DNA from 2 places in the Sphingomonas sp. GC_Shp_3 genome. Region 2 is predicted to be linked to the other one. Evidence: riboswitches for the same ligand, from Rfam matches in the RefSeq annotation. Region 2 holds a riboswitch; the other holds the start of a gene.
What was found. A riboswitch is a leader RNA that binds a small molecule or an ion and turns the genes downstream of it on or off. The one in region 2 is predicted to bind thiamine pyrophosphate.
Positions count from the first base shown of each region.

Region 1: it holds a riboswitch for thiamine pyrophosphate, as region 2 does, so the genes downstream of both, thiC (phosphomethylpyrimidine synthase ThiC) here and OXR00_RS00435 (TonB-dependent receptor) in region 2, are expected to answer to the same signal.

Region 1 is NZ_JALNUT010000006.1:35,628-41,317, forward strand. Features, by position in the region: gene OXR00_RS12905 (ferritin-like domain-containing protein) at 1-316, shown strand, start outside; gene OXR00_RS12910 (ferritin-like domain-containing protein) at 370-1,392, shown strand; TPP riboswitch at 1,576-1,691, shown strand; gene thiC (phosphomethylpyrimidine synthase ThiC) at 1,723-3,600, shown strand; gene OXR00_RS12920 (2-dehydro-3-deoxy-6-phosphogalactonate aldolase) at 3,694-4,326, opposite strand; gene OXR00_RS12925 (2-dehydro-3-deoxygalactonokinase) at 4,336-5,217, opposite strand; gene OXR00_RS12930 (SMP-30/gluconolactonase/LRE family protein) at 5,214-5,690, opposite strand, start outside.
Region 2 is NZ_JALNUT010000001.1:85,337-91,026, reverse strand. Features, by position in the region: gene OXR00_RS00450 (alpha/beta hydrolase-fold protein) at 1-182, shown strand, start outside; gene OXR00_RS00445 (diacylglycerol kinase family protein) at 186-1,076, opposite strand; gene htpG (molecular chaperone HtpG) at 1,215-3,101, shown strand; TPP riboswitch at 3,204-3,313, shown strand; gene OXR00_RS00435 (TonB-dependent receptor) at 3,345-5,660, shown strand.

The sequences.
Region 1 (5,690 bases), on a different contig from region 2:
CACCATCCGCACGTTACTCTACGCCAAGGGCGCGGTAAGCGGCTCGACCCTTCGCGCCAATGCGGATGCGATCTCCAACGCGCGCGACGCGCTCGACGGCGGCAGCAGCGACGACGATCAGGGCATTTCGCCGACGACCGATGCCAACGGCAATCTCGTGTCGAACATCTCGCCCACCGCCGCCAACGGGCAGACCTACACCCGCGCGACGACGGCGGTGCTCAACATCGTCTATCTCAACAGCCTGTCGGTCTCGCTCGGCGGTTTCTTCCCCGCCGGCGTGAACGGCACCACCGTCGCCAGCGGCGCGAACTGACCGGCGCCAGACACGCCCGAGCCATCCCGAATTTTCGCCCGGAGAGTTTTCCCGTGACCGATATCCTTCAAACCGCCGACGACCGCCGCAGCCTCGCGCGCCGCAACTTCCTGCGCGGCACCGCGCAGATCGGTGCGGCGGCCGGTGGCCTTGCGCTGCTCAGCGCCTGCGGCGGCAGCAGCGACGATACGACCGTAACGCCGACGCCGACCCCTACGCCAAGCAGCACCAGCGCAATCATCGACGCCGATGCGCTCAACCTCCTGCTCAACCTGCAATATCTTCAGGCGCAGTTCGGCCAGTTCGTGACGACCGGCACCAATATCTCGGCAATCGCCGATACCCAGACGACCACCGGCAGCGGAAACTTCCCCGGCGGCGGCGCGGCGCTGCTCACCGGCACCGGTACGCAAGGGTCGGTCACGGGCGGTCGCGCGGTCAGCTTCGCCAACGCCACCATCGGCCAATATGCGCGCGAGATCGCGGCGGACGACCTCGCCCATCTGCGGTTCCTGCGCTCGGCGCTCGGTTCCTCGGCAGTGGCACAGCCCGCGCTCAACATCGACGGCGGCGCGAGTGGTGCCTTCACCCGGATCGCGCAGCTTGGTGGCTACGCCGCCGCCGGCGTGACGTTCGACCCGTATGCGAGCGACCTTAATTTCCTGCTCGCCACCTTCGTGTTCAAGGATCTCGTGGTCACGGCGTTGAAGGGCGTGTCGACGCTGCTCACCAGCGTGGTGTACCTCGATGCGGTGGCGGGGATGCTCGCGACGCAATCCTACCACGCCGCGCTGATCCGCACGACGCTGTACACGATGGGCCAGGGCAGCGCCGCCGGCCAGTTCAGCAACGCGCGCGACGGCCTCGACGGGTCGGCCGATATCGATCAGGGCATCACCGGTACCGGCACCGCCGCCAACATCGCGCCGGTCGACGGTAACGGGCGAGTCTACACGCGCACCGCCGGGCAAGTTCTCAACGTCCTCTACCTCAACAGCGCCGCGGTCACGTCAGGCGGGTTCTATCCGGCCGGCGTCAACGGCAACATCAAGACCAGCGCAGCCAGCAACGCCTGATCCCGACGCCGCCGCGCGGGGCGCTCAACCTCGCGCGGCCTGTCGATTTAGCTGCCAGCACACGCGCGATAGCCCCTGCGTCGCGTGCGTTAGCCCATCGCCAAAGCGCAGGACGCGCGCCTTTGCCGCCCGAACTGCGGCATCGTCAGGGCTGGACGGCTCCACCGAACCGACCTATCATCACGCCATTCCCCGGGGAGCCTTGAGGCTGAGAGGGGCGGTGCAATTCCGCTCGACCCGTTGAACCTGATCCGGCCCCGCAAGGGCTTACCGGCGTAGGGAGGGAGCGGTCTGGCAAGGTCCGTTTTCTCTCATTTGAGGAGACGACGCATGGCCGACCTGCCCACCAGAACCGAAATTGGCGTCACCACCGGCCCGATCCGGGGTTCCAAGAAAATCCACGTCACGTCCCCGAACATACCCGGCGCGGGCGTGGCGATGCGCGAGGTCCACCTCGAACCCGGCTGCGGCGAGCCGCCGCTGCGCGTTTACGACACCTCCGGCGCCTACACCGATCCGGCCGCGCTGATCGATATCAACACCGGTCTGGCCGAACTGCGCCGCGGCTGGATCGAGGCTCGCGGCGATGTCGAACGCTACGACGGTCGCGAAATCCGGCCCGAAGACAACGGCTTGTCTGGCCCCGATCGTTCGGCCGGCGTGCCGCAATACCCCAACGTGGTGAAGCGTCCGCTGCGCGCCAAATCGGGCATGAACGTCAGCCAGATGCACTACGCGCGTCGCGGCATCATCACGCCTGAGATGGAATATGTCGCGATCCGCGAGAACCTCGGCCGTGCAGAGGCAAAGGAAAAGCTCGTCCGCGACGGTCAGGATTGGGGGGCGTCAATCCCCGATTACGTGACGCCCGAATTCGTCCGCGACGAGGTTGCCCGTGGTCGTGCGATCATCCCATCGAACATCAACCACCCCGAAAGTGAGCCGATGGCGATCGGGCGCAACTTTCTGGTCAAGATCAACGCCAACATCGGCAATTCGGCGGTCGCCTCCAACGTGGCGAGCGAAGTCGACAAGATGGTGTGGTCGATCCGCTGGGGCGCGGACACGGTGATGGACCTCTCCACCGGCCGCAATATCCACGACACGCGCGAATGGATCATCCGCAACGCGCCCGTCCCGATCGGCACCGTGCCGATCTACCAGGCGCTGGAAAAGGTCGGCGGCATTGCCGAGGATCTGACGTGGGAGGTGTTCCGCGACACGCTGATCGAACAGGCCGAACAGGGTGTGGATTACTTCACCATCCACGCCGGCGTGCGCCTGCCCTACATCCCGATGACGGCGAAGCGCGTCACCGGCATCGTTTCGCGCGGCGGCTCGATCATGGCGAAATGGTGCCTCGCGCATCACAAGGAGAGCTTCCTCTACGAGCGCTTCGACGAGATTACCGAGATCATGAAGGCGTATGACATCGCCTATTCGCTTGGCGACGGGCTGCGTCCGGGCTCGAACGCCGATGCCAACGACGAAGCGCAGTTCGCCGAACTCTATACCTTGGGCGAGCTCACCAAGCGCGCGTGGGAACAGGACGTGCAGGTGATGATCGAAGGCCCCGGCCATGTGCCGATGCACAAGATCAAGGAGAATATGGATAAGCAACTCGCCGCCTGCGGTGAGGCGCCGTTCTATACGCTCGGGCCGCTGGTGACCGATATCGCGCCGGGCTACGATCACATCACCAGTGGCATCGGTGCGGCGATGATCGGGTGGTTCGGCACCGCGATGCTCTGCTATGTCACGCCCAAGGAGCATCTCGGCCTGCCCGACCGCGACGACGTCAAGGTCGGCGTGGTGACGTACAAGCTGGCGGCACACGCGGCCGATCTGGCGAAAGGCCACCCCGCCGCCAAGCTGCGCGACGATGCGCTCTCACGCGCGCGTTTCGAATTCCGCTGGCGCGACCAGTTCAACCTCTCGCTCGATCCCGACACCGCCGAGCAGTATCACGATCAGACGTTGCCGGCGGAAGGTGCCAAGAGCGCGCATTTCTGCTCGATGTGCGGGCCGAAGTTCTGCTCGATGAAGATCACGCAGGAGGTCCGGGACTTTGCCGCCAAGCAGAACGCACCGGTCGCAACGTTCGTCGCAGCCGACGAGGCCGAGGCTGGCATGGCGGCGATGAGCCAGGTGTTCAAGGAAACCGGCAGCGAGCTCTACATGGGCGCCGGCGACCGCGAGCACGACTAAGCGCTAACAAGCAGATCAAGACGGTCCGGGTGGTTACCCGGACCGTCTCTTACCGCGCGGGAAGATCGTTCCCGCCAGCCTTCGCAGTTGCGGCTAGGCCTGTGTGGCCTGCCACGCCGCCGTCAGCGCCGCCGCACGCTCGCCGACCACCGTCGCGCTGTCGCCCGGCTTGAACAGCGCGCCGCCAACGCCGATGCCCTCCGCACCGCCGTCAAGCCAGTCCTGCAACGTCTCGGCGTTGGTGCCGCCGACCGCCCACACCTTTACGTCGCGCGGCAAGACGTCGCGCACTGCCTTCAGGTATGCCGGGCCGAGGCTGGCGCCGGGGAACAGCTTCAGCCGCCGCGCACCGGCGGCAATCGCCTGAAACGCCTCGCTCGGCGTCATGAAGCCAGGCAGCGCCTCCAGCCCGAGCGCGACACCGCGCGCGATCACTGCGGGGTTGGTGTTGGGCGTCACTAGTAACCGGCCACCGACTCCCGCCAGCGCCTCGACCGCCTCGACGGTCAGCACGGTACCGCCGCCGATCAGCGCGCGGTCGCCGAACGCCTCGGTGATGGCGGCGATGCTCTTGAGCGGCTCGGGCGAGTTGAACGGCACTTCGAGAATACGCACGCCGTTGTCGATCAGCGCCGCCGCCACGTCGAGCGCCTCATCGGGGCGTAGGCCGCGCAAAATTGCGGCAACCGGGGGCACGCCCTCCGCAAGCAATTCGTCGAGCGTCATGAAACCTCCTTATGACAGTCCGGCAAGCACGCAGGCATCGCCGTCGAGGCGCTGCACCGCGATGCCATTCCGCGCGAACGCCTGTGTATATAGGTCGGCGAGACGCGGATCGCCGATGATCGTCACGTTGCTCGCGTCCGCCAGCGTGGCGCGCATCTCCGCAATCTCGCCACCGATGACGAGACCGGAAAGATAGCCCAACGCCCAGTCGGGCGTCTTGCCGCCCCGCAACTGCATGGCGCGCGCACCGAACAGACCACTCAGGACGCCGCGCTCGGCGCGGACAAGACCGGCGGCGAAACCCTCCGCCTCCGCACCCGCATCACCAGCCGCCATGCCACGCGCGAGCGTGGAATGCTGGCGCAGCAGCGCGAATACCTCACCGGTCAAGATCGTGCGGACGCCGGTGATCGCGCCATCCTCGATCACCGCCCATTTACTGTGTGTGCCGGGCAGTACGACGATGTGCCGACCGCCCGCGAGGTCGGGCGCGAGCGCCAGCGCACCGTAGAGTTGCGTTTCCTCGCCGCGCATCACGTCCGGCACGCCTTCGGCATCGACACAGGCAAGCCCGGCCATGATCTCGACCGGCACACCGTCGAGCGTCAGCGCGGTCGCCGCCGCCAGCCACGCGTCGCGGGTGGCGGGGCAATTGGCATAGGGTACCTCACGCCAGCCGTCGCGCGCGCCGACCATGCCGCACAGTCGGATCGTCTCGGGCGAACCCTCGCCCGCCCAACTGGCAAGCGCAGCACGCAGCACTGCCTCGGGCACAATCCCGGGTGTGCCGATCCCGTCACCGTAGACGCGGTCGGTCACCGCGCCGTGTTCGATCCGGAACAGCCGCAGCCGGGTCGTGCCCCAGTCGCCGAGAACGCGATACCCGCTCACGCCGGCAAGCGCATCTCGGGCAGCGCCACGCCGGGCGCCGGCGCGTCGAACGCGAACAAGCCGCCGGCAAGCGGTTGGCCGTTCAGTTCCGCCTCCGACAAGCCCTTGCGCGCGGTGGTCACGTAGCCGGTGCGCAGGTCCGGGCCGCCGAACGCGACTTTTGTGCAGTTCGCGCAGGGCATCGCCACAATCGCGAGCAACGTGCCGTCCGGCGCGTACCGCCGCACCTGCCAGCCACCCCATAGGCCGACCCACAGGCACCCTTCGGAATCAAGCGTCACGCCGTCCGGGTGGCCGTCCTTCTCGGCGATGGTAACGAACACCTCGCCTTTTGCCAGACTGGTCCCGCTGGAAATATCGCAGCGGTAGATCGTGCGGCCAAGCGTATCGACGTGGTAGATCGTGCCGCCATCGGCGGAAATCGCCGGGCCGTTGGTGATGACGCAATCGCCACCGACCGGCCGCAGATCGAC
Region 2 (5,690 bases):
ACAACTGGCCGCTCGCGAACGACCGCATGGCCGCCGCGCTCGATGCCAAAGGGTACGACTATCGCTACGTCAAAGCGGCAGACGCGGTTCACGTCGACGGGGATGTCGTCGCCCAGACGCTGCCGGGCGCGCTGGAGTGGCTGTGGCGGGACTACCCGCGCGCGGGCGGCGGCGCCAACTAGCGGTTACGCCGTCACCGCCACCTCGATCGCGGCGGGCGCGACGCTCGCGGTGACCGGGGTGCACGCCAGCACCTCCCCGTCGATCGAGATGCGCTGTGGTGGGTCAGTTACGATGCGGAACGTCTTGCCGCGAAAATCCCTGCTCCCGGCATTACGATCGCGCAGCTTGAAGAACTTCGCCGACCAGTCCTTGGCGAGCGCCAGCTTGCTGGTGCCGACTACCGCTTGGATCAGCAGGTCGCGCGACGCCACGCCACCTTCCTCCGACAGCTCGACGCCGCCGTGGTGCGTCCCGTTGAGGATGCGGACCTCGGTCGCCCAGAGGCGGTGGAGCTGCGTGCCGTCATCCAGTTCAAGCCGGAATGCGCAGAACCGCACCGCGCACTTCAACGCCCACGCCAGATAGCCGACGCGCCCGGCATACCGCTTGAGCTTGTGCGGCACGGTTTCGCCGATCATCGTCGACAGGCCGATCGACGCGCCGTTCACGAAATGGTCGCCATCGATCATGCCGAGATCTACGCGCCTGCGTCGCCCATGCGCGATCGCCGCGATCGCGGAGTCGAGATCGAGCGGCAGGCCGAGCGACCGAGCGAAGCTGTTGGCGGTGCCGAGCGGAAGCACCCCGAACACGCAGACCTTGCCGACCAGTTCGTCGACCACGCCCGCCAGAGTGCCATCGCCACCGCCAACGATCACCATCGGCGCCCCCTCCGCGATCGCCTTGCGGGCGACGGTGGCAAGATCCTTGGGATCATCGACCGCGTGGGTCGCCAGCAGCGTGATGCCGGCCGCCGCCAGCTTGGTGCGCGCCTCCTCGTAAAGATCTTGCCCTTTACGCGAATGCGTGTTGACGATCAGCACGGCGTCGCGTGGCAGCGGCTTCATTTCCATTCCGCAACAACTCCCCAGCATCGCGACGGCTCCGCTGCTTCGTACATCATCGACAGGAAGATGGCGTGCAGCATCTTGAAAGCCTCCGACCGCTCGGCCATCTGCGGCGTTCAACCTGAAAGATCATGGGGAACCAGCATGACGACGACGATCGAAACCACGCCCGAAACCCGTTCTTTCGAGGCCGATGTCGCCAAGCTTCTGCACCTGATGGTGCACTCGGTCTATTCGGACAAGGACGTCTTCCTGCGCGAGTTGATCTCGAACGCGGCCGATGCTTGCGAGAAGCTGCGCTACGAGGGGCTGAGCGACGCCAGCCTGCTCGGCGACGACGGCCAGCCGCGCATCACCGTCACGCTCGACGCCGAGGCGCGGCGCCTGACCATCGAGGACAACGGCATCGGCATGACCGAGGCCGAGCTTGGCGAGGCGCTGGGCACGATCGCGCGCTCGGGCACCAAGGCGTTCATGGACAAGATCGCCGGCGCCAAGGATGCCGGGGACAGCCACCTGATCGGCCAGTTCGGCGTCGGTTTCTATTCGGCGTTCATGGTCGCGGATCGGGTCGAGGTTTTCTCGCGCCGGGCTGGTGGCGACACGGCAGCATCCTGGTCATCGGACGGGCTCGGCACCTATACGATCCAGCCGGTCGATACAGCCGAGGCGCCGGCGCGGGGTACGCGCGTGCTGCTCCACCTCAAGGAGGATGCCGCGAACTACACCGACGCCTTCGCGGTCGAGCGCACGATCAAGACGCAGTCGGGTCACGTGCCGGTGCCGATCTTCCTGAAGGAAAACCCCGACGCCGAGCCGAAGCAGATCGCCGACGGCGCTGCGCTGTGGACCAAGCCGAAATCCGAAATCACGCCCGAGGAATACAAGGATTTCTACCGCAGCGCCGCCGGTCAGTTCGACGAGCCCGCGCTGACGCTGCACTACCGCGCCGAGGGTCTGCACGAATATACCGTGCTGGCGTTCGTGCCGGAAACCAAGCCGTTCGACCTGTTCGATCCCGATCGCGCCGGCCGCATGAAGCTCTATGTTCGCCGCGTTTTCATCACCGACGATGCGGAGATCCTGCCGCGCTACCTGCGCTTCGTGCGCGGGTTGGTGCATTCCAACGATCTGCCGCTCAACGTCTCGCGCGAGATGATCCAGGAGAGCCCGGTGCTCGCCGCGATTCAGAAGGCGGTCGCCAACCGCGTGCTGTCGGAACTCGATAAACTGGCCGCCAACGACACCGAACGGTACCTCAAGCTGTGGGACAATTTCGGCGCGGTTCTGAAAGAGGGTTTGTACGAGGATTTCAGCCGCCGCGAGACGTTGCTCGGCCTCGCGCGCTTCAAGACCACCACCTCCAATGGTGAATGGCGTTCGCTGAAGGACTATGCCGCCGGTCTGAAGGACAATCAGACCGCGATCTATTACGCGACCGGCACGGATCTCGAGCGGCTCGCCACCTCGCCGCAGCTCGAAGGGTTCCGCGCGCGTGGTATCGAAGTGCTGCTGCTCGCCGATCACGTCGACAGCTTCTGGATTACCGCCGGGGTGGATTATGACGGCAAGCCGTTCAAGTCGGTCACGCAGGGTCTTGCCGATCTCAGCCTTATCCCGCTGCCGGACGGCGCCGAGCCCGCTGCCGCCGCGTCGGATGCGGTCAACGGCTTCATCGCCTTCGTGAAGGAAACACTCGGCGATGCGGTCTCGGACGTGCGCGTGTCCGATCGCCTCACCGAAAGCGCGGTGTGCCTGGTTGCGCCGGAACACGGCATGGACCGCCAGCTTGAAAAGCTGCTCGCCAACGCCGGCCGGCTCGACGCGGCGGCAAAGCCAGTGCTGGAAATCAACCCGCGCCACGCGCTCGTCGAGAAACTGAGCGCGGTTGACGACGGTGATCAGGCGGCGCGCGCTGACGCGGCGCACCTGCTGTTCGACGAGGCGCGCATCGCCGATGGCGAACTCCCGGTCGATCCGCGCGCGTTCTCTAGCCGGTTGATGCGCCTGCTGGAACGCGGCATCGGCTGACGGCACGACGGCGATAGCCCGATCCTCCGGGATCGGGCACCGCTCCCGTCGACCACCACCGACACATTACGACTTCCCACATTGCTGCCGACCGCCTAAGCGACGCCATCCCCGGGGGGCCGCTGATGTGTGGCTGAGAGGTGGGCAGCAGCTCACGACCCGCTGAACCTGATCCGGTTGATACCGGCGTAGGGAGGGCTGGCGGTCTCCCGTTGTCCCTTCGCATGGAGTGGACGCGAGACGATGCCGGTACGTTCTAATTTCCGACTAGAGATCCAAACAGCGGGTCTGAGCGCCGTCGTGCTGCCCGCGCTGCTGCTCGCCGCGCCCGCCGCCGCCGCGCCCGGCCCGGACGATACGCCGCCCGCCGACATCCGCGTCGTCGGCAATCCCGACCCCGAAGGGCTGCTGCCCGACCAGAGCGCGCCACAAGCGCGCAGCGCGATCTCCGCCGACTTCATCACCAAACAGGCGCCGACGCTCAACGCGTTCCAGCTCGTCAACCTGCTACCCGGCGCCAACGTCTCGTCAAGCGACCCGTACGGCCTGTCGACCACCTCCAGCCTGACCCTGCGCGGGTTGGGGCAGGACGAGATCGGCGTGCTGATGGAGGGCGCACCGCAGAACGACATCGGCTATTATTACGCCTACCCCGCGCAGTTCGCCGATGCCGAGAACCTCCGCCAGATCACGCTGGCGCAAGGCGCGGTCGATATCGATTCCCCCACCGTCGGCGGCGCGGGCGGGCTGTTGTCGCTGTCGCTCGACAATCCCAAGTCGGAGCGTGGCGGGCTGGTCGATCTGTCGATCGGCGAATACAACATGCGGCGCGCCTTCGCGCGGTTCGATACTGGCACGATCGGCAACACCGGCCTCAAGGCGTTCCTCTCCTATTCGAACACGCGCGCGGACAACTGGCGTGGCGCGGGCTACGATCTGCGCCAGCACGTTGACGCCAAGCTGCTCAACGAATGGGGCGACGGCAACCGCGCCAGCCTGTCGGTGTCGTTCAACGACGCCAACTCCTCGACCTATCCCAGCCCCACCCTCGCCGACTGGCAGGCGGAAGGGCGCGGCTTCAACTACGACAAAAGCTATAGCGACGGCGACACCAACTACTGGCGGCTGTACCGCGCGCCGTTCCGCAACATCTACGTGTCCGCGCCGCTGCATGTGAAATTGTCGGACCGGCTGACGCTCGACACCACGGGTTACCTGCAGTTCGGCTATGGCAACTCGCCTTACGGCACGCAGCTATCCACCAGCGGTAATTTCCTCGGCACCGAGGAACTCAGTCAACCGATCGCGCTGCCCGGCGCGGTGGATGGCACCGCCACCGTGCTCGGCAACTTCACCGGGGACCAATTCCGTGGCGGCGGCGTCGGCAAGCTGACGCTGGAGGCGGGTGCGCACACCCTCACCGCCGGGCTGTGGTTCGACTATGGCACGGACCGCGTGCTGCAGACCTATACGGCGATCCGCGACGATGGCCGCCCGGTCGATCCGTGGGGCTATCAGGACAAAGCGATCCGCACCGCCGATGGCCGCCTGCTCGCCTATGAGAACGAACGCACCGTCACCGTCACAAAGAGTTTCTTCGTGGCGGACAGTATCGCGCTCACTCCGCGCCTGCGTGTCGATATCGGCTTCAAGGGCGTCGACGTACTGCACAACGGCCGCAACTATTTGCCCGGCCCGCAGGACCGCGTGCGGTTCGACAGTTTCGCCGCCCTCCCCCGCGCGGCGGTGCATTACCAGCTCGACGACCGGCAGCAATTGTTCGCCAACATCACCACCAATTTCCGCGCGCCAGACGAGTACACGCTCTACAACAGCTACGATTCCGGTGAGCTCGTGGGCAAAGGCACCACCGCGCTGAAGAACGAATATTCGGTGTCGGAGGAAATCGGCTACCGCTACATCGGCCCGAGCCTGTCCGGGTCTGTAACGGGCTTCCACTACCATTTCCGCAACCGTCAGCTTGGCACCGTGGTCGATCTCGGCGGCGCGCAGATCAACTCGACGCTCAACGCCGGCAGTCAGACCAGCTACGGCGTGGATGCCGAGATCGACTATCGCCCGGCCAGGGGCGTGAGCTTCTACTTGTCGGGCGAGTATCTCCACGCCCGGCTCGACGACGATATCCCGATCGGCGACGATCTGCTGCCGACCAAGGGCAAGCATGCCGTTTCCAGCCCGACCTACCAGATCGGCTTCGGCGGCACCTATGACGACGGGCGGCTGTTCGGCAGCTTCGCGCTGAAATACGTCGATCGCCAATATGCCACCTTCGTCAACGACGAGAGCATCAAGGAATATGCCACGCTCGACCTGTCGATCGGCATGCACCTCGCCGACCTGCTCGACGGCAAGCGCACCGACCTGCGCCTCAACGCGATCAACGTCACCGACCCGCACGTCCTGTCCGGCGTGGAGGCGGTCACCCCCAACGCGCATGATACGGTCGGGCGTGGCGGCACGGGCATCGCCGGCGCCGCCCCCGCTTATTACATCGGCAGCGGGCGCGCGGTAAGCGCAACGCTGTCGCGCGCGTTCTAAGGCGTGGCGACCGCCAGCCATCAGGTCCAC